DNA from 3 places in the Streptomyces clavifer genome. Region 2 is predicted to be linked to each of the others. Evidence: riboswitches for the same ligand, from Rfam matches in the RefSeq annotation. Region 2 holds a riboswitch; each other region holds the start of a gene.
What was found. A riboswitch is a leader RNA that binds a small molecule or an ion and turns the genes downstream of it on or off. The one in region 2 is predicted to bind cobalamin.
Positions count from the first base shown of each region.

Region 1 (7,248 bases), 530 kb from region 2:
ACGAGCACCCCGCCGACGGCCGGACTGACGGCGTTGAGCAGCAGCCCGAGCCGTAGGTCGTCCTGTCCGACGATGGCGGTGAAGGGATACGGGGTACTCACAGTGCCTCCTCTGTCACGTGCACGACTGTTCCGGTCACCTCAGGCGTCCGTTCCGCGATGTCCGGCCCTTCCGGGTCCCGCCCCGCGTCCCGGGGCGGGCAACCGAGCCCGTCCGGCGATCCGGGACCGGGGCCCGGGGCAGGGGGCGCCCCCACCACCGGTCCCGCCGCCCGTGGGGCCCCCGGCGGCACGAACGGCAGCCCCCGCGGCGCGCCCGCCTCGATCAGCCGCCACAACGCGTCCGTGTCGGCGTGCTCCTCGATCAGATCCCCCAGCCGGTCCAGCTGCTCCTCCCGCAGCGCGGCGAAGCTCGTGTCCGGGGCCGGGACGAACCGCCGTCCCGCCGCCCGCGCCACCTCCTCCAGGAACCGCCGCCGGAACGCGTCGCTCTCCAGCGACCCGTGCCAGTGCGTCCCCCACACCGCGCCCACCCGGCACCCGTCCAGGAAGGGCTCACCGCCCCGCACGTCGGCGACCCCGTGATGGATCTCGTACCCCTCCACCGGCTCCCCCAGGGCGTGGCCCGTCGGCCGGGCCAGCACCTTCTCCCGGCCGAAGCGGACCCGCACCGGCAGCAGCCCGAGCCCGTCGACCAGACCGGCGCGCGACTCCACCTCGTCCTCGACAGACTCGCCCAGCACCTGGAAACCGCCGCAGATGCCCAGCACCGGACGCCCCTCGGCGGCCCGCCGCAGCAGGGCGTCGGCCAGCCCCCGCTCGCGCAGCCACGCAAGCGCCTTCACCGTGCCCCGGGTACCCGGCACGACGACCAGGTCGGCGTCCACCAGCTCCTCGGCCCGGTCCACGAACCGCACGACCACACCCGGCTCGGCCGCCAGCGCGTCCACGTCGGTGAAGTTCGACATCAGCGGCACGGCGCACACCGCGACCCGCAGGACGTCCCGGCCGTACGGCGGGGCGACGACGGACTCCCGTACGGCGCCCCGCATCGACACCCGCAGCCCGTCCTCCTCGTCGATGCCCAGGCCGTGGGCGAACGGCAGCACCCCGTACGTCCGACGCCCCGTGAGCCCGTGCAGCATGTCCAGACCGGGCTCCAGCAGCGACACGTCGCCCCGGAACTTGTTCACGAGGTACCCCGCGACCAGCGCCTGGTCCTCGGCGGCCAGCAGGGCCGTCGTACCGAAGAAGGAGGCGAACACACCGCCCCGGTCGATGTCGCCGACGACCAGCACCGGGAAGCGCGCGGCCCGCGCCACGCCCATGTTCACGATGTCCGTGCGCCGCAGATTGATCTCGGCCGGACTGCCCGCCCCCTCGCAGATCACGGCGTCGTAGGTGTCCCGGAGCTGCTCCAGGCAGTCCACGACCGTGCCGAACAGCGCTTCCTGCCGGCCCCCGTGATAGCCGCGCGCGCTCATCTCGCCGACCGGCCTGCCCATCAGGACCACCTGACTGGAACGGTCGCCCCCGGGCTTGAGCAGCACCGGATTCATCAGCGCGGTCGGCTCCACCCGGGCGGCCTGTGCCTGCATCGCCTGGGCGCGGCCGATCTCGGCGCCCTCGCGGGTGACGAAGGAGTTCAGTGACATGTTCTGCGCCTTGAAGGGCGCGACCTTCACCCCCCGGCGCACCAGCCACCGGCAGATCCCCGCCGTGACGACGCTCTTGCCCGCGTCCGAGGTCGTCCCCGCGACCAGCAGCCCGCCGCCCGGTCCCCTGCTCATGCCCGGCCCCTTCGTCCCACGGCCAGCCGCCCGGCCACACACACGCCGAGGGCCAGCACACTCACGCGGCGCGACAGCCGCACCGCGCGTTCGATGTCCGTGACGCGCACGTCCCTGCCGGCCGCCCCGTTGAGCACGGGCCGGTGCTCGACCCGTCCGCCGTATGCGAGGGTCCCGCCGAGCCGTACGCCGAGCGCTCCCGCGAACGAGGCCTCCACCGGTCCGGCGTTGGGGCTCGGATGTCTGCCCGCGTCGGCCCGCCAGGCCCGCAGGGCCTCGCGCGGGCGCCCGCCGGCGGCCACCGCGAGCACGGCCGTGAGGCGCGCGCCGGGCCAGCCCGCGGCGTCGTCGAGGCGGGCCGAAGCCCAGCCGTAGCGCAGGTGGCGCGGTGACCTGTGGCCGACCATGGCGTCCAGGGTGTTGACGGCCCGGAATCCGACCAGGCCGGGCACGCCGCCCAGCGCACCCCACACCAGAGCCCCCACGACGGCGTCGGACGTGTTCTCGGCGACGGACTCCACCACCGCACGGGCGATCTGCCGGCCGTCCAGGGAGTGCGGGTCCCGGCCGCACAGGTGCGGCAGCCGCTCCCGGGCCACCTCGATGTCCCCGGCGGCGAGTGCCCCGCCGATGGCACGGGCCTCGCGGCCCAGGGACGTTCCGCCGACGACGGACCAGGTGGCGGCGGCCGTCAGGGCCACGGCGGCGGCGGGCCGGTTCCGTACGGCGTGGGCGGCCAGGGCGGCGGCGCCCGCGGCGCCTCCGGCGCAGACCAGCGCGTGCAGGGCGCCCCGGCCCCGGTCATCGCGCCACAGCCGGCTCTCGACGCCTGCCGCGGCCCGCCCGAAGGCGGCGACGGGATGCCCCCGCCGGGGATCGCCGAGCAGCAGGTCACCGATCAGACCGGCGGCGGCGCCGTACGCGAAGATGCGGTCGGCTCGCACGGGTCAGCCGGCCGTCGCGCCTCGAGGGACCTTCGTCACGGGTGGCACAGGGACCGACGTACGGCAGCCAGGCATGGCAGATGTCCTCACTCAGGGTCCGCGCCCTGGTTCGACGTGACGGCGACGAGAGTCTCCTGGCTTCCGGATCCGCAGTTCCCCCGGGCTTCCGGTCCGCGGTGGCGGACCGTGACTTCCTGAGGGGCTGCTCCCCGGTGACAGTGGCGGGACCGCGCCGGATTCGCACCGGCTTCCTCTCCTGTCGCCGTAAATGGCTCCGGCAGTCCACCACGCACCGCGAACGCCCGTCAACCTGCCGTTGACCTGCGAGGCTTCAGTGTGCGCAGACGCACATCGGGCCGGACACACGGCTGTGTGTCCGGCCCGATGTGCGTGGCTGCCGTCAGACGACGATCAGATAGATCCCGTACGCCACCGCCGCCGCGCAGAGCCCGAAGCAGGCGTATGCGCCGGAGCGTGCAAGCACGGAGGGACCGCCGCCCTGCGCCGTCGGCACCTGCTTGGCGAGGCCGATGATGCCGAGGGTGAAGAGGCCGACCAGTGCGATGGTGACCACGAGGCTGACGCCGAAGACGGAGGCGAGAGCTGCCCAGTCGATGTTCATACGGATCTGTCCTTACACCGTGGCCGGTCGGGCCGGGTCGCCCGGGGTCCCGGCCGTGGGGGCCGGGGCCGGGATGGTGGTCTTGAGGTCCGGGACGGCGGAGCCGATGGGCGGAGGGCTGACGGCCGCCATGGCGGTGGTGACGACGCCCGCGGGCTCGTCGTCCGGCGCGTTGACGTTGGTGTGGTCAACCGGCTTGCGGCGCGACAGCAACCAGATGGCGGCGGAGCCCGCCACGAGGAGCACGGCGACCACGCCGACGCCCCAGGGTCCCTGCTTGGTGAGGAACTCCGAGCCCGCGCCGATCAGACCGGCGGCCGGCAGGGTCAGACCCCACGCGACGAACATGCGGGTGGCCGTGGACCAGCGGACCACGCCGCCCTTGCGCCCGAGGCCCGCACCCATCACCGCACCGGAGCAGGACTGGGTGGTGGAGAGGGAGAAGCCGAGGTGCGAGGAGGCCAGGATGACCGTGGCCGCACTGGTCTGGGCGGCGAAGCCCTGCGGCGGCCTGAGGTCGGTGAGGCCGCTGCCCATGGTGCGGATGATGCGCCAGCCGCCGAGGTACGTGCCCAGCGCGATGGCGATACCGGCGGAGGCGATGACCCAGACCGGCGGGTTGGAACCGGGGGCGAGGACGCCGCCGGTGACCAGGGCCAGGGTGATGATGCCCATCGTCTTCTGCGCGTCGTTGGTGCCGTGGGCGAGGGAGACGAGACCGGCCGAGGCGATCTGGCCCGCCCGGTACCCCTTGGCGGTCGACTTCAGCTGCGCCTCGTCGGTGATCTTCCGGTTGATGCGGTACGTCAGCTTCGTGGCCAGCAGAGCGGCCAGACCGGCGACGAGGGGGGCGGCGATCGCGGGCAGCAGCACCTTGGTGACGACGGTGCCGCCGTTGATCGAGGACCAGCCGGCCGACATCACCGCGGCGCCGATGAGGCCGCCGAAGAGTGCGTGGGACGAGCTGGAGGGCAGGCCCACCAGCCAGGTCAGGAGATTCCACAGGATGGCGCCGACGAGCGCCGCGAAGATGACCTCGGTTCTGAGGCCGTTCTCATTGATGATCCCGCCGGAGATCGTCTTGGCGACCTCCACCGACAGGAACGCGCCGACGAGGTTGAGAACGGCGGACATGGCCACCGCTGTCTTTGGCTTGAGAGCGCCGGTCGAGATGGTGGTGGCCATCGCGTTGGCGGTGTCGTGGAAACCGTTCGTGAAATCGAACACGAGAGCTGTCACGACCACAATCGCAAGCAGCAGCGTGATGTGTTCCATTTACCCAGGCAATCGTTCGACGTCAGTGGCTGTAGGAACGTAAGCAACCTGGGTGAACGGAAGATGAACTGGGCAGGGCGTTGTGGTGACTCCAAGCGCGTACGGGCATTCCGCTTGTGTGCGCGAGGGGTTGCCGGAACCCGTCGCGGCGCTGTGGGTACTGGCCTGCGGTCGGCCCCGGCACCCGCGGGAACTGTCGCATTTGCACCATTGAAGAGACTTCGGTCACGTCCCACGGTGCCCCCGGCCGGAACGACCCGGTCGGCCTAGGATCTCCGCATGAGCCGCCAGGATCGGGACGCGATCGCACACGCGTGGGACGGGGTCGTCGCGACGGCCCGCAGGACGGCCGCGGAAGGGCTGGTCGTCGGCACGTCGGGCAACGTGTCGGCACGGGTCGGCGGGACCGTCCTGGTCACCCCCAGCGGGGTGCCCTACGACCGGCTGGGCCCGGGGGACGCGGTCGGCGTCGACCTCGAAGGGCGCCAGGTGCTCGGTGAACTCGTCCCGACCAGCGAACTCCCCCTCCACCTGGCCGTCTACGGCAGCACCCGCGCCGCGGCGGTCGTCCACACGCACGCGGTGCACGCCACGGCGGTCTCCACGCTCGTCTCCGAGGTGCCGCTGGTGCACTACGCCGCCGCCATGCTCGGGGGGCCGGTCCGCACCGCCCCCTACGCGCGCTACGGGACGCCGGAGCTCGCCGGCCACATGCTCGCCGCCCTGCGCGACCGAACCGGCTGCCTCCTGCGGAACCACGGGACCGTCACCTACGGGGACACCCTCGACGAGGCCTACGACCGCACCGCCCAGCTCGAATGGATGTGCAGACTCTGGCTCACCGCGAGCTCCGTGCCGGGCCACAGTCCGTCGCTGCTCACCCCGGCCCAGCTGCGCGACGTCCAGGACGCCCTGGAGGACTACGGCCAGCCCGGCTGACACCGGGCCCGCACCGGACGGCCCCGCCCCGCTGGCAGTCGGGGCCCCCGCCCAGGACACTGGAGCCGTGCGCCCGGCAACAGCGACGGCAGCAGCCGTCACCACGATCCTCGGCGCCGGAGCGGCAGCGGTCGCGGCCGGCCGGTACGCCAGCGACGCCGCCCTCGGGGCCCCGTCGCCCCGCCCCCTGCCCGGGGACCGCAGACTCACCGTGCACGCCGCGGGGGCCGGGCAGATCGCCCTGACCCGCTCCTTCGCCGCGCTGCGCCCCGGCACGTACGGGCTGGCCGGCCGCGGCGTCCACGCCGTCGTCGGCCCGGTCACCGGTACCGCGCCGGAGGGCTCCGCCGACACCGTCCTGCGGAGTCTGGAGCGCGTGAACCGCGGCAGCCTGCAGCGGGGGGCCAAGGTCCGCATGACTCCGGAGCTCCACACCGGAGACCCGCTCGGCGCCCTCGGCCTGGCCCACAAGGAGGTCGAGATCCCGGGCGAGCTGGGCTTCCTGCCCGCCTGGTTCGTGCCCGGTGCCCGCGACACCTGGGTGATCACCGTGCACGGCCTCGGCACCACCCGGGAACACCCCCTGAACGTGCTGGGATTCCTGCACGACCAGCAGTTCCCCGTGCTCGACCTGGCCTACCGCGGTGACGAAGGGGCTCCCCGCTCCCCGGACGGGCTCAGCCACCTCGGCGAGTCCGAATGGCGCGACCTCGACGCGGCCATCCGCTACGCCGTGCGCTACGGGGCGGAGAACGTCATCGTCCACGGCTGGTCCTCCGGCGCCGCCATGGCCCTGCACGCCGCCGTCAACTCCGCCCTCAGGGACCGCGTCAGCGGGCTCGTCCTGGACTCACCGGTCATGGACTGGGTGACCACCCTGCGCGCCCTGGCCACCGCCCGAGGCGTCCCCGCCGCACTGCTGCCCCTCGCGGTCCGCGCCGCCCAGGGGCGGACAGGGCTGCACGGCGCACCCCTCCTCGACACCTCCCTGCCGACGGCGCTGCACGCCCCGACCCTGATCTTCCACGGACCGGACGACACCCTGGCCCCCTGGCAGCCGTCCCGGGAACTCGCCGCGCGCCGCCCCGACCTGGTCACACTGCACTCCGTGCCCCGGGCTCCGCATGCGGCGATGTGGAATGCCGATCCGGCCGGTTACGAAGAGGCCCTCAGGCGCTTCCTCACGCCCCTGATGTGAGGTGATGGGATGGAACGGCCCAGTTGGTGACCGGGCCGGAGGCCCTCCCGCACGCCCTCGATCCGGCTTCCGTTTGGGCTTTCGGGCCGTCAGAGGCAAGACTGCTCCCGTGACGTCCCGTACCCCGCGCGACTCCAGGCTGCGACTTGTCCGCCCGCGACCCCTTGCCACCGCCCGCAAGGCCGTGACCACCCGGCGCACCAGGCCGGCCCCCCGCCCACCCGAGGGCACACCGCCCCCTGCCGAACTGGCCCGTCAGGCCAGGGCCGTACTGGCCGACGCCGTGCGGATCGCCCACTGGGCCGCAGGCGGTGCGAGCCCCGGCGCCGCCCCGCTCGCCGCCCGGGCCCTCGAACGGGCCGCCGCGGCACTGGACGTGTCCCCGGCGCAGGTGCAGGCCGGCTGGGACCGCGCCAGGCTCGCCGGTCTGATCGAACTGCACGGCGACACCGCGCGCCCCGGCTGGCGGCTGCGTGCCTGG
Region 1 covers NZ_CP107793.1:1,685,091-1,692,338, reverse strand. The annotation lists gene OG927_RS07185 (putative cobaltochelatase) at 1-101, opposite strand, end outside; gene OG927_RS07180 (cobyric acid synthase) at 98-1,789, opposite strand; gene OG927_RS07175 (cobalamin biosynthesis protein) at 1,786-2,733, opposite strand; cobalamin riboswitch at 2,861-2,987, opposite strand; gene OG927_RS07170 (hypothetical protein) at 3,134-3,355, opposite strand; gene OG927_RS07165 (inorganic phosphate transporter) at 3,368-4,630, opposite strand; gene OG927_RS07160 (class II aldolase/adducin family protein) at 4,910-5,569, shown strand; gene OG927_RS07155 (alpha/beta hydrolase) at 5,637-6,767, shown strand; gene OG927_RS07150 (hypothetical protein) at 6,952-7,248, shown strand, end outside.
Region 1: linked by a shared signal. The riboswitch ahead of OG927_RS07175 (cobalamin biosynthesis protein) and the one ahead of OG927_RS04705 (ABC transporter substrate-binding protein) in region 2 are both predicted to bind cobalamin.

Region 2 (7,248 bases):
GCGGCTCCAGGTGCACCGGGTGGCCGAGAGGAACCACCTCGAGGTCCACCAGGTCGAGCAACTCGTGAGGGACGGCACCGAGGGCCGGACGCTCGGCTTCATGGGTGAGCCACGCGTCAACGTGCTCAGGCTCAACATCGGTCTGAAGGAGTTGGCCGGGGGCTGACGCCGCGGGTCCGGAGCCGGGGCCGGCGGGACGCCTCACATCCCGCCGGCCCCGGCTCCTCCGGTTCGCCGAGACCCCCGCCCTCCGGCACCCGCCCTCCGGCACCCGGCACCCGGCACCCGGCACCCGGTACCCGGTACCCGGCAGGCTCTCCTGGTCCGGTCGCCGTACGTCGCGGGCCGGGTGCCGCGGCGCACGGTGTGCCCCGGGACGAGGGTGAGGCCCTGCCGCACGTCGGCGGTACGCGCCGGCCCCACGCCGAGCGGGTCACGTCCGAACACGCGGGCCGGAGCGGGCCGGTGGGCAGAACCGGCTGACGGGCCGGAAAGTCCGCACACTCCCCCTGGTGTCCGGGACGGGATGCGAGGATGAGCGCGCCATGACTCCCGGCCGGTGCTGTCGCGCGGTGAGGGCTGTGGTGTTCGCAGCCGCCTGCGTGCTGCTCACCGCCCTCGGCCACATCGTCATGTCCGCGACTGCCGTCCCCTGGTGGGTCCTGGCCGTCGCTGTCGCCGCGACGGCCGCGGCAGCCTGGGTGTTCACCCGCCGGGAGCGCGGACTGCTCTTCGTCGCCTCCGCGGCGGTCGTGGTCCAGGCGGTCCTGCACAGTGCCTTCTCGCTGGCCCAGGCAGCGGTCCGTCCCTCGCTGCCGGACGGTGCCTCGTTCGCTCGGCGGTGGACCCGGTACCTGCTCTGCGAGACGCACGGATCCGCCCCCGCGGGGATGGCCGTACCCGGTGCCGGGGAGATGCACCACCCCGGCCCGGACGGCCTGATGGACCACGCGGTGATGTCCGCCGGACACGACATGGCCGGCCTGTCCCCCACCGGGATGCTCGCCGCCCACCTGCTGGCCGCCCTGTTGTGCGGCCTCTGGCTGGCGTGCGGGGAGCGGGCCGTCTTCCGTCTGCTGCGCGCCTGCGCGGGATGGCTGGTCGCTCCGTTCCGGCTCGTTCTCCATCTGCCCGTGCCAGCCGACCGGCCGCGCGTCCGTGCCCGGCGTTCCCACCGGGCTCATCCGCTGCGCCAGTTGCTGCTCGTCCACATCGTCGGCACCCGGGGTCCGCCGTCCCGGATCGCTGTCATCTGACAGCCGATCCCCGACCGGCGCCCGGGACCGACCCCGGCGCGCCCCGGGCACGGCGCGGCCGCCTCCGGCCGCGTCGTCCACAGCACCGGCCCCGCCCACGTGCGGGACGATCCCGGATTCCCGGACCACCGGAATCCCGGAAGGACATCAGGCGATGACCCCTGCCCTGCCCCCACCCCCGGCCACCGGGAAGAGAACGCCGCGGGACCCGCACGGCGCCGACGAACGGGTCACGTGCCTGGCCCTGGCCGCACGTTCCGGGGACGCGGAGGCCGTGGACCGCTTCATACGCGCCCTGCACCACGACGTACGGCGCTACGTCGCCTTCCTGAGCCCCGACCCCCAGGCGGCGGACGACCTCACCCAGGACACCTTCCTGCGCGCGCTGGGAAGCCTTCACCGGTTCGAGGGGCGCTCCTCGGCACGCACCTGGCTGCTCTCCATCGCCCGGCGCACCGTCGTGGACAGCCTTCGGCATGCCGCCGCCAGGCCCAGACTGGCAGACCGCCACGACTGGCAGTCGGCGGCCGAACGGTCGCAGCCGCGCGGTCTGCCCGGCTTCGACGACGGCATCGCTCTGGCCGATCTCCTGGCGGCGGTCCCCGCCGAGCGACGCGAAGCGTTCGTCCTCACCCAGCTCCTGGGGCTTCGCTACGCGGAGGCCGCCGCGGTCACGGGCACTCCCGTCGGAACCGTGCGTTCACGTGTCGCCCGCGCCCGGTCCGCGCTGGTCGAACTGCTGAGGGAGGCCGAGGCCCCAGCGGCTCGCCCCTCCGGGACGGGCCACGGCGGGACGGGCGGCGCTCCGCGTCCGGTGCCCGAGGCTGCCACGGCGGCCTGAACGCCACCTCCCCGGGGCACCGGCAGGCCCGCCTGCCGGTGCCCCGGAGGTCGCGCGTACGTCCCCACGGTTCACCGCGGGCACCATGAGGGGGGCGTGGCGAACGTCTCGGGCCTGCCATGTTTCCGCCTCGCCGGGGAGACGTACTATCACCTGGTCATCACCGCGACGGGAGACAGGAAGCCGGTGCGATTCCGGCACGGTCCCGCCACTGTAACCGGGGAGTTCCCCTCGAACGGCTGCCGCGCACCGCCGCGGTCAGGCCGGGGGAACGTCGATCCGGGAGTCAGCACACTGGCCTGTCGCGGGCCCATTCCGAGGAGCGCGGACTCCCCAGGAGGCTCTACGTGTACGACGGCATGCCCCGTCCCCTGTTCTCCCCCTCCTCCCGCCCGCGACGCCGTGCGCTGCGCGCCGCGGCGCTGGCCGGGGCACTGTCGGCGACCCTGCTGGCCGGCTGCGGCACGGCCGACGACGGCGCCCGGGACCGGAGGGCTTCGGCGTCGTCCGCGAAGGGCTTCCCGGTCACCGTCGACAACTGCGGTACCCGCACCACGTACGACGGGCCGCCGTCCCGGGTGGTCACCGTTCACCAGCACCCGGCGGAGCTGATGCTGGCCCTCGGGCTCCGTGACCGGATGGTGGGGACCGCCTTCCCGGACTCCGCGGTCCTGCCCGAACTCCGGAAGGACTTCGAGGCGGTTCCCGAACTGGCGGAGAAGGAGCCGTCCTTCGAGACGCTCCTGAACGCCGAGCCCGACTTCGTCTACGGCGGCTACGGCAGCGCGTTCGCCGAGAACGAGGGCCGGTCCCGCAAGGCGTTCGCCGATGCGGGCATCGACACCTACCTCAACCGCGAGTACTGCGGGAAGAAGAGGGTGTCGATGAAGGACGCCTACGACGAGATCCTGACCGTCGGCAGCATCTTCGGTGTGCGGGACCGGGCCGAGAAGCTCGTGGCCGATCTGCGGGAACGCGTCGACGGGACCAGCCGGACGGTGGAGGGCGTCTCCCCGGTGTCCGTCTTCGTGTACGACAGCGGCGACAAGTCGGCGTTCACGGCGGGCGGCAAGGGCCTGGGCACCGAGATCATCGCGCTGGCCGGAGGCCGGAACGTCTTCGCGGACCTCGACGACGTCTTCGGGGACGTCTCCTGGGAACAGGTGGTCGCCCGCGAGCCCGAGGTCATCGCGATCTACGACTACGCGGGTGCGGGCAGCGTGGCGGAGAAGAAGAGGTTCCTGCTCTCGCAGCCCGCCCTCGCCGACGTCCCCGCCGTACGGAACAAGCGGTTCGTGGTGCTTCCGCTGACCGCGACGCTGGTCGGCATCCGCCCGCCGCACGCGGTCGAGGACCTGGCCCGCGGGCTGCATCCCGAGTCCTTCCGGTGACGGTGCCGGCCGAGGCCGGGGCTGCGCCCGCCGTTCGTACGGGCCGCCGGGAGCGTCTGCGCTCACGGGCCTTCGCGCCCACGCTGATCTGCCTCGGCCTGCTGCTCGTGGTCTCCCTGACCGCGGGCCTGGCCATCGGTTCGGTGCACGTGCCGCCGGGCGAGGTCTGGGGCATCGTGACGCACGCGTTCGGCGGTGAACTGGCCGAACCGACCTGGTCCCGGGCGCGCGAGACGATCGTCCTCGACGTGCGGGCGCCCCGGGTGCTGCTCGGCGCGGTGACGGGCGCCGGTCTCGCGGTGGTGGGCACCGCCATGCAGGCACTGGTGCGCAACCCGCTCGCCGAGCCGTATCTGCTGGGCGTCTCCTCCGGAGCCTCGCTGGGCGCCGTCGCCGTGATCGTGTTCGGTGTGAGCCTGGCCGGGCCGGTGCCGCTGTCGGCTGCGGCGTTCGTGGGCGCCCTGCTCACCCTGCTGCTCGTGTACTCGACGGCCCGCGCCGGAGGGCGTATCACCTCGGTCCGGCTGGTGCTGTCGGGAGTGGCGGTGGCGGCGGTGCTCACAGCCGTGACGGACCTGCTGCTCCTGACCGCCGGGCGGGGCAACGAGGCACGGACGGTGCTCGCCTGGACCCTGGGCGGACTGGGCGGCGTGCAGTGGTCCACGCTGTGGCTGCCCGGTACGGCGCTGCTGCTGGGCATCGGCGTCCTGCTGGTGCGGGCCCGGTCGCTGAACCTGCTGCTGACGGGCGAGGAGGCGGCCACGACGATGGGGCTGGACGTGGCCCGCTTCCGGGTCCGGATGTTCGTCGTGCTGTCCCTCGTCACCGGCGTCCTGGTGGCGGCGGCCGGCCCCATCGGCTTCGTCGGACTCATGCTTCCGCACATCGTGCGGCTCTTCGTGGGCGGTGACCACCGCAGGGTGCTGCCGACGGCGGCACTGGCCGGGGCGGTGTTCCTCGTCTGGGCCGACATCGCGGCGCGCACGGTCGCCGCCCCGATGGAGATCCCCGTCGGCGTCCTCACCGCGCTGTGCGGCGGGCCCTTCTTCCTGTGGCTGCTGCGCCGGGACGCCCGACGGAACACCGACCGAGGAGTGGGATGACCGCGGCCGAACTCGCCGTCGAGAACGTCACGCTGACCGCCGGCGCGTACCGGCTGGTGCGCGGGGTGTCCCTGACCGCGCGCCCCGGTGAGGTGGTCGGCCTGGTCGGCCCCAACGGCAGCGGCAAGTCCAGCCTCCTGCGCGCCGTCTACCGCGTCCTGCGTCCCGATTCCGGCCGGGTACGGGTGGACGGGGCCGACGCCTGGTCCCTGCCCGTGCGCCGGCTGGCCCGCACGCTGGCCTCCGTGGTGCAGGAGCCGGGCGCCGACTTCGACCTGACCGTGCGGGAGGTCGTCGCCATGGGGCGTACCCCCCACAAGCGGCTGTTCGACGGCGACACCGCGGAGGACGCGCGCATCATCGACACGGCTCTCGCGTCGGTGGACGCCACCCAGCTGACGACGCGTTCCTTCGACCGGCTCTCCGGAGGTGAGCGCCAGCGCGTGCTCATCGCCCGCGCCCTGGCGCAGCAGCCCGGCCTACTGGTGCTCGACGAGCCGACCAACCACCTGGACATCAGGCACCAGTTGGAGGTCCTGGGTGTGCTCAGGCGGCTGCCGGCCACCGTCCTGGTCGCGCTGCACGACCTGAACCTGGCGGCCTACTACTGCGACCGCCTCTACGTCCTGCGCGAGGGTGAGGTCGTCGCTTCGGGACCGCCGGCGGCGGTGCTCACCCCCGGGCTGCTGGCCGAGGTGTACGGCGTGGCGAGCGAGGTCGCCGTCCATCCGCGGACCGGGGCGCCGCAGGTGACCTTCCTGCCGGGAGAACCCCGAGAATCCGGCCGCGGTGGCGCGACAATGCACTGAGCCTCCGCCAACGTGAAGCCACTGGTCAAAGGGCTGGCGTGACAGTCTTTCGGGGTCTCAGCTGGTCGTGGGCGGCCGCCTATCGTGTAGATCATTTGTCAGCCGTTCGCTTGAGGTCCGTCAGGACGGGGGCGGGCAGGTGGTGGCCGTCGTTCGCTGACCGACGGACTTGGCCAAAGCTCTGCGGGCGCGACCACAGTGTGAGCATCTCGAATTCCGCAACCACCAGGCCGTGAACAGCAGCTTCACGGGGCGCTCTGCGTACTGTTCGTGGAGGAGGCCACTGCGGACCTGCGGGAAGACCGGATCCCGGCGGTCACTGTTGTGCGGCGAACGCGGCTTCGATTTCCTTGATCACGAGGTCGGGACGGTCCGTCGGCACCTCATGGGAAGTGCCCTTGGCGGTAACGAGCGTCCGGTTCGGCGCCTCCTGGGCGAACGCGGCGGCGGCGTCACGCCAGCGCTGGGCGTCCTCGGGAGACCTGGCGAACGGAGTCCTCTCGGAAACCATGACCGTAACCGGCACCGAAGCCGGCCACACCACCTTGTGGAATGCCTGGTGTGCTGCGGCGAAACCCTCCGCGGTGGAGATGAGCTGGCGGTTCTCCGGCTTCTCGGGATCCTTCTTCGCCGCGTCGACCTCCGGCTGAGTCCCGGCTACGAGACGGGGGATCTCCTCGTCCGTGAAGAACTGCGGGAGGTTGGCGTCGACCAGCACTGCACCGGAGAGCATCTCCGGGTTGTCCTGGGCGAGGTAGTTGGCGATCTCACCGGCCTGGGAGTGAGAGACCAGGGTCACGTCCTTGGTGACGCCCAGTTTCTTGAGTCCCGCCTTGAGGTCGCTGACGGCGCTCTCGACCTTCCACGCGCCGGGCACCACGTCGCTCTCGCCGAGACCGGCCCGGTCGTACGTGATGACGGTGGCCCCGGTGGCCGCGTGCACCCTGGGGACGATGTCCTTCCACTGCGAGGAGTCCTCACCGCCGCCCGAGTCCAGGACGATGGTGGAGCCGTTGCCCTGGGTGACGTAAAAGGCCAAACGGTGACCACCGTTGTCGACCATGTGAAGCTTCGCTTCGGCCGCCTTGGCGGAGCCCGGGGTGGCGGACGAGGTGGCGGACGACGAGGCCGTGGGGCTCGGGGCGTTGTCGCTGCAGGCTGTGAGGCCGCCGGCGGCCAAGGCCAGCAAGGCGAGGGATGACAGAACGCGGTACGTGGAACGGCTCATACGGGGGGTGTGGGACACGGCTGATCCTTCGACGGCTTGAGGGCGCTGTGGTACCTGTCCCATCATTCGAAAACCTGCCTGCCCACAGAATCCGGCTGGCACGTCTATAGGTGGTGCGGTTGAGGCCAGGGAGCGTGGTGGGGTTAACCCCGGAGCGCGCCACGGTCGCCGGGCGCTCCGGCGCCGGGCCGGTGGCCGGCCGTGCGCAGCCCGTGGCTGCGCACGATCGTCGAGAACCTCACGCAGAGCACCTCGGCCGACCTCTTCTAGGCGTCTGACAATCGAACAGCGCCAGACTCTCGTGCCTCCCGAAGTGGTCGACATCCGCTGTCCGATCTCGGGGTCTGGCCCAAGTTGTGGGAGCCGACTACTCGTTGTAGCTCTTGGTTTTTGTGGCGGAGGTTCGCAAGTCGCCTTGAGTTCGCTCCTTGTATGGCTGATGTGCTCGACATTCGGTCGCCGCGAACGAAGATCCGTCTCCAGCACAGGAGCCGTTGTTCCCGTCGAACACGAAGGTCGTGATCACGTCCGCCGAGACGGACGGCGAGGCGATACGTATCGAGGCACGATGCACCGCAAGCGACGCTCGTTGCCCGGCCTGCGGAGACTGGTCGGCTCAG
Region 2 covers NZ_CP107793.1:1,155,720-1,162,967, forward strand. The annotation lists gene OG927_RS04690 (potassium-transporting ATPase subunit C) at 1-166, shown strand, start outside; gene OG927_RS04695 (hypothetical protein) at 582-1,256, shown strand; gene OG927_RS04700 (sigma-70 family RNA polymerase sigma factor) at 1,411-2,097, shown strand; cobalamin riboswitch at 2,235-2,414, shown strand; gene OG927_RS04705 (ABC transporter substrate-binding protein) at 2,445-3,488, shown strand; gene OG927_RS04710 (iron chelate uptake ABC transporter family permease subunit) at 3,491-4,591, shown strand; gene OG927_RS04715 (ABC transporter ATP-binding protein) at 4,588-5,400, shown strand; gene OG927_RS04720 (alpha/beta fold hydrolase) at 5,717-6,628, opposite strand.

Region 3 (7,248 bases), 3.8 Mb from region 2:
GGGCGGGGGCCCGGATTTCGCCGGGCCCCCGCCTGGAGAGCCGAAGGCTCGGGACTACTTGTTGATGAGCTCGTTGATCTTCTCGTCGGCCGTCTTGGCGGCGTCGGCCACCGAGGTGCCCTTGAGGATCTCGAGGAGCATGTTCTCCAGGACCTCCTCCTTCTCGATGGAGGTCCAGCCCGGCGCGATCGGCGTGAACCAGGCGTCCGGCACCGCGTTGGCGACGGCGGCCGTCTCGGGCTTCGCCTTCAGCGGCTCGAGCTGCTTCTCGTTGTTCGGGAGGATGTTCTTGGAGGTGAGCACCTCCTGCGACTTCTCGCTGGTGAAGAGCGAGACCCACTCCTCGCCCAGGTCGGTAACCTTGGACTTCGCGGTCACCGCGAGGTCCGAGCCGCCGATGAAGGAGGGGAGGGCCTTGCCGTTCGGGCCGGGCATGCCGGCCGTGCCGATCTTGCCCTCGAGCTTCGGGTTGCCGTTGTTGGCACCGTCGACGACCGAGCCGGCCTCCCAGCCGTTGCCGTAGATCAGGGCCGCCTTCTCGTTGGCCATGACGTTGGCGTGGTCCTGCTCGTCCTTCGTCAGGTCGGCCTTGTTGTACTTCTTGACCAGGTTGACGAAGTGCTCGATGCCCTTCTGGGACTCGGCGGAGGAGAGGTTGCCCTTCCACTCCTTCGCGCCCTCGTCGTACTCGGCGATGGAGCCGCCGTAGCCCGCGACGTAGGACATGGCCGCGTACCAGTAACGGCCCGGCAGGTAGAGGGACGAGAAGCGCTTGTCCTTCTTGTTGTACTCGGCCGAGACCTTGTCGAGCGCCGTGAGCATCTCGGCCTCGGTCTCCGGAAGCGCGTCGCTGCCGGTGCCCTTCTTGAACATGTCCTTGTTGTAGAGGGCGACACGGGCGCCTGCGTAGTAAGGCACGCAGAACTGCTTGCCCTCGAACGTACAGGTGTCCTTGAGACCCTTGATCCAGGTGTCCGAGTTGTCGTACTTCGCGGGGTCGATCTCGGCGAGCGCGCCGTTGAGGATGTACTGCATCGTCTCGGTGTTGCCGAGCTCGACGACGTCCGGGAACTTGTCACCACCGAGCGCGGTGTCGAGCTTCTTGGCCTTGTCCGCCCACTGCTGGTACTGGACGTCGACCTTGACCTTCGGGTACTTCTTCTTGAACTGCGCGTTGACGTCCTTGACCAGCTCCGGCCAGGTGCTCTGCGCGTCGACCATGAGCCAGACCGTCAGGCTCTCGGTACGGTCCTTCGGGTCCTTCGAAGCGTTGTCACCACTGTCCCCACCACACGCCGCGATACCGGTCATCATCGCTGCGACGCCTACTGCCGCTATGAGCTTGCGCTTCATGCCACACCCTCCTCAGGGATACCAGCAACCCCCCGCCCACCGCGGAAATGTACGACCAGTACTGCCTGTGGGGCTGGGACCTGGTCTTTAATGGTTTAGACCAGTACCGGGAGCTTGGCCTAGACCTTTAGGGGTGTCAAGGGTGTATAAGAAGTGCACTCGCGTCCGTTATAGGACCGACATCTAAGGGAGGGCGACGACCCGTGACCGGACCGTGCCACCATGTGAGCCGCGACAGACGGAGGAGCCGGTGACGGCAGCAACGCAGCAGTCGGGAAGGCGGGCCATGGGTACCGACGGGGCCAGCAGTACGGGCGAGACGGGTGCGGGTGCGGGTGCGCGGACGGCGCGCGTCCCCAAGTACTACCGGCTCAAGCGCCACCTCCTGGACATGACCGACACCCTGCCGCCCGGCACCCCGGTGCCGCCCGAGCGGACCCTGGCAGCCGAGTTCGACACCTCGCGCACCACCGTGCGCCAGGCGCTCCAGGAACTGGTCGTGGAGGGCAGGCTGGAACGCATCCAGGGCAAGGGCACCTTCGTCGCCAAACCGAAGGTCTCCCAGGCGCTGCAGCTCACCTCCTACACCGAGGACATGCGCGCCCAGGGCCTGGAGCCGACATCTCAGCTGCTGGACATCGGTTACGTCACAGCGGACGACACGCTCGCCGGACTGCTGGACATCACGACGGGCGGGCGGGTGCTGCGGATCGAGCGGCTCCGGCTCGCCAGCGGTGAGCCCATGGCCATCGAGACCACCCACCTGTCGGCCAAGCGCTTTCCCGCACTGCGCCGCTCGCTGGTGAAGTACACCTCGCTCTACACCGCACTGGCCGAGGTGTACGACGTCCGCCTGGCGGAGGCCGAGGAGACCATCGAGACCTCACTCGCCACCCCGCGTGAGGCGGGACTGCTCGGTACGGACGTGGGCCTGCCGATGCTCATGCTGTCCAGGCACTCGATCGACGGACACGGCGAGCCGGTGGAGTGGGTGCGCTCGGTGTACCGGGGCGACCGGTACAAGTTCGTGGCCCGCCTGAAACGGCCGACCGACTGACCGTCACGTAGGACCGATCCCCTTGCGCCCGCAGGGGGATCAGTCATTTCGGGCGACGCCGGACCGTTGCAGGACCGCAATGCGGACGGGGGGTGACGCTGCCCGTTTCTCGCGCTTAGATTTCCTGCGCATTACTACAGGTGATCAGCGAGGGGACGGAGTCGCCACATGTCAGAAGATACCGAAGTGAAACCGCCGACAGTGACACCAGCGAGGGTGGTCATCGCACTCTGTCTGATCGCACCGTTCGTCGCGATGCTCTGGGTGAGTTCGTACGCGAGGGTTGAACCGACCTTTATCGGTATCCCGTTCTTCTATTGGTACCAAATGCTCTGGGTGCTCCTCTCGACCGCACTCACCATGGTCGCGTACGTGCTGTGGCAGCGTGACCAGCGCGCCCGCAAGGGGGGTGCGTCGGCATGAAGGACGGCGTGAACGGCGTGGCACTAGCCGTATTCATCTTCTTCTTCGTGGCCGTCACGGTCATCGGATTCATGGCGGCGCGCTGGCGCAAGGCCGAGAACGAGGCCAGCCTGGACGAATGGGGCCTGGGCGGCCGGTCGTTCGGTACCTGGGTCACCTGGTTCCTGCTCGGCGGCGACCTCTACACGGCGTACACCTTCGTCGCGGTCCCCGCGGCGATCTACGCGGCGGGCGCGGCCGGCTTCTTCGCCGTCCCCTACACGATTCTCGTCTACCCGCTGATCTTCACCTTCCTCCCCCGCCTGTGGTCCGTCTCGCACAAGCACGGGTACGTCACCACCTCGGACTTCGTCCGCGGCCGCTTCGGCTCGAAGGGGCTCTCGCTGGCGGTCGCCGTCACCGGCATCCTCGCCACGATGCCCTACATCGCGCTCCAGCTGGTCGGCATCCAGGCCGTGCTGGACGTGATGGGCGTCGGCGGCGGCGAGACCACGCACTGGTTCATCAAGGACCTGCCGCTGCTGATCGCGTTCGCCGTGCTCGCCGCGTACACCTACTCGTCGGGGCTCCGCGCGCCCGCGCTGATCGCGTTCGTCAAGGATGGCCTGATCTATCTGGTCATCGCGGTGGCGATCATCTACATCCCGATCAAGCTCGGCGGCTTCGACGACATCTTCGCCAAGGCCGGTGAGGCGTTCTCGGCCAAGAACGAGGCTGCGGGAAAGCCCGTATCGGGTCTCGTCCCGGGCGAGATGGGCCAGTGGGGATATGCCACCCTGGCGCTGGGTTCGGCGCTCGCGCTCTTCATGTACCCGCACTCCATCACGGCGACGCTCTCCAGCCGCAGCCGTGAGGTGATCCGGCGCAACACCACGATCCTGCCGCTCTATTCGCTGATGCTGGGCCTGCTGGCCCTGCTCGGATTCATGGCGATCGCGGCCGGGGTGAAGGTGGACAACGGCCAGTTGGCCATTCCGCAGCTGTTCGAGAACATGTTCCCCGCCTGGTTCGCCGGTGTGGCATTCGCCGCCATCGGAATCGGCGCACTGGTGCCTGCGGCGATCATGTCGATCGCGGCGGCAAACCTCTTCACCCGTAACATTTACAAGGACTTCATCAAACCCGACGCCACACCCGCCCAGGAGACCAAGGTCTCCAAGCTGGTCTCGCTCTTCGTCAAGGTCGGAGCGCTCGCCTTCGTCCTCACCATGGACAAGACGGTCGCGATCAACTTCCAGCTGCTCGGCGGGATCTGGATCCTCCAGACGATGCCGGCCCTGGTCGGCGGCCTGTTCACCCGCTGGTTCCACCGCTGGGCCCTGATCGCGGGCTGGGCGGTCGGCATGCTGTACGGCACCGTGGCCGCGTACGGCGTCGCGAGCCCCACCCAGAAGCACTTCGGCGGATCGTCGAAGGAGATCCCCGGTATCGGCGAGATCGGCTACATCGGTCTCACCGCGTTCGTGCTCAACGTCGTCGTGGTCGTCGTCCTGACGTTCGTCCTCAACGCGCTGAAGGCACCGGCAGGCATCGACGAGACGTCTCCGTCCGACTACACGGCGGACGTGGGCGACCCCGGCGTCCAGGAGAAGCTCCCGCCGGCCACGGTGGGCGCCCCGGGCGGCCACTGACCCCGCCCCGGCACAGGCTTCCGGTCCGGGCCGCCGCGTCCTCCCCAGGGGCGGCGGCCCGCTGCGTTCCCGGTCGTCCTGAGCACCCCCCGCCGCGCCCGTCGACGGCGGCCCCACCCCCGCGGACACCCGCCCGGGCACTTCCCGCGCGCCGGGCCTCCGGGCCGGTTCCGCGCGCGCCGCACCCCTTGCACGCCGGCCGCCGGCCCCTCTTTCCGTGCCTCGCACCGGCTCCGGAACGGGTACGGAAGCCCATTGCCGACATCCCGCTCCGGACGTTTCACCCGACCCCCGACGAAGCGCGACACAACATGTGGGGGCTGTCTCCCGGGACGGCCCCCACATGTATGCTCGTGCTCGCTGTCGCCGCAGGGGAATCCGGTGCGAATCCGGAACTGTCCCGCAACGGTGTGATCGGTGTGCTTCTGTGCACCCGGGAGTCCGAAGACCTGCCGACAGCGCTTCCGGCTCGACCGAGCCGGAAGCCACACGTCCGGGCCTCGCGGAGGGCCGGTGGACGCCGTACACAGGGCTGCCCCCACCCGGGCACCGTCCTGCCCGGCTCCCCCGCTCCCGCCGGCCCCGAGCCGAGCGAGGGATAGCCCCAGTGACCATCGCGCCAGCCGATCCGGTTTCAGCGATCGATTCAGCCGAGTCCACGCCCGACGGGCCCGGGACCGCACTGCTGCGGACCCTGACCGACCTCACCGTCGATCTGCCCGACACCGACCCCGGACGGGTCGCCGCCGCCGCGCTGCGCGGCCGCAGCGCCCGGTCGGACGAGGCGGAGCTGCGCACGCTGGCCACCGAGGCAGCCGCGGGGCTGATCTCCGAGGACCCCGCCTACTCCCGGCTCGCCGCCCGGCTCCTCACCCGCTCGATCGCGGACGAGGCGGCCGGCCAGGGCGCGGTCTCCTTCTCCGCCTCGGTCGCCACCGGTCACCGTGAGGGTCTGATTGCCGACCGCACGGCCGAGTTCGTCACGCTGCACGCGGCGGCCCTCGACGTGCTGGTCGAGCAGGCGCTCGCCGACCGTGCCGACGACCGCTTCGGATACTTCGGCCTGCGGACGCTGCACAGCCGCTATCTGCTGCGCCATCCGCTCACCCGCCAGGTCATCGAGACCCCGCAGCACTTCATGCTGCGGGTCGCCGCCGGCCTCGCCGAGAACACCTCCGCGCACGCCCTGGACGAAGTGGCCTCGCTGTACGGCCTGATGAGCCGGCTCGACTACCTCCCTTCCTCCCCCACGCTCTTCAACTCCGGCACCCGGCACCCGCAGATGTCCTCCTGCTACCTGCTGGACTCGCCCATGGACGAGCTCGACTCGATCTACGACCGCTACCACCAGGTGGCGCGCCTCTCCAAGCACGCGGGTGGCATCGGTCTCTCGTACTCCCGCATCCGCGCGCGCGGTTCACTGATCCGGGGCACCAACGGGCACTCGAACGGCATCGTGCCGTTCCTGAAGACGCTCGACGCCTCGGTCGCCGCGGTCAACCAGGGGGGCCGCCGCAAGGGCGCCGCCGCCGTCTACCTGGAGACCTGGCACGCGGACATCGAGGAGTTCCTGGAGCTGCGCGACAACACGGGCGAGGACCAGCGGCGCACGCACAACCTGAACCTCGCGCACTGGATTCCGGACGAGTTCATGCGGCGCGTCGACGCGGACACCGAGTGGTCGCTGTTCTCGCCTGCGGACGTGCCCGGGCTGGTCGACCTGTGGGGCGACGCGTTCGACACCGCCTACCGCGAGGCGGAGGCGGCCGGCCTGGCCCGCAAGACGATGCCCGCGCGTGAGCTGTACGGCCGGATGATGCGCACGCTGGCCCAGACGGGGCAGGGCTGGATGACGTTCAAGGACGCCTCCAACCGTACGGCGAACCAGACCGCGGAGCCGGGCCGGGTCGTGCACTCCTCCAATCTCTGCACCGAGATCCTCGAGGTCACCGACGACGGCGAGACGGCCGTCTGCAACCTGGGGTCCGTCAACCTCGGCGCGTTCGTCGCCGGCGGGGAGATGGACTGGGAGCGGCTGGACGCCACCGTGCGCACCGCCGTGACCTTCCTCGACCGGGTGGTGGACATCAACTTCTACCCGACCGAGCAGGCCGGCCGGTCCAACGCCCGCTGGCGCCCGGTGGGCCTGGGCGCGATGGGTCTGCAGGACGTCTTCTTCCAGCTGCGGCTGCCCTTCGACTCGCCGGAGGCCCGCGCACTCTCCACGAAGATCTCCGAGCGGATCATGCTCGCCGCGTACGAGGCGTCCTGCGACCTCGCCGAGCGGTCCGGCCCGCTCCCCGCCTGGTCCGAGACGCGCGCGGCCCGCGGTGTGCTGCACCCCGACCACTACGACACCGAGCTGAACTGGCCGGAGCGCTGGGACGCGCTGCGCGCCCGGGTCGCCAGGACCGGGATGCGCAACTCCCTGCTGCTCGCCATCGCGCCCACGGCGACGATCGCCTCGATCGCCGGCGTGTACGAGTGCATCGAGCCCCAGGTCTCCAACCTCTTCAAGCGCGAGACGCTCAGCGGTGAGTTCCTCCAGGTCAACGCCTACCTGGTGGACGAGCTGAAGAAGCTCGGCGTGTGGGACGCGCGGACCCGTGAGGCACTGCGCGAGGCCAGCGGCTCCGTACAGGGCTTCGCCTGGATCCCCGCGGACGTGCGGGCGCTGTACCGCACGGCGTGGGAGATCCCCCAGCGCGGGCTGATCGACATGGCGGCGGCCCGTACGCCGTTCCTCGACCAGAGCCAGTCCCTGAACCTGTTCCTGGAGACGCC
Region 3 covers NZ_CP107793.1:4,988,815-4,996,062, reverse strand. The annotation lists gene OG927_RS22005 (sugar ABC transporter substrate-binding protein) at 55-1,353, opposite strand; gene OG927_RS22000 (GntR family transcriptional regulator) at 1,640-2,410, shown strand; gene OG927_RS21995 (DUF3311 domain-containing protein) at 2,579-2,833, shown strand; gene mctP (monocarboxylate uptake permease MctP) at 2,830-4,464, shown strand; cobalamin riboswitch at 4,812-4,935, shown strand; gene OG927_RS21985 (ribonucleoside-diphosphate reductase subunit alpha) at 5,072-7,248, shown strand, end outside.
Region 3: linked by a shared signal. The riboswitch ahead of OG927_RS21985 (ribonucleoside-diphosphate reductase subunit alpha) and the one ahead of OG927_RS04705 (ABC transporter substrate-binding protein) in region 2 are both predicted to bind cobalamin.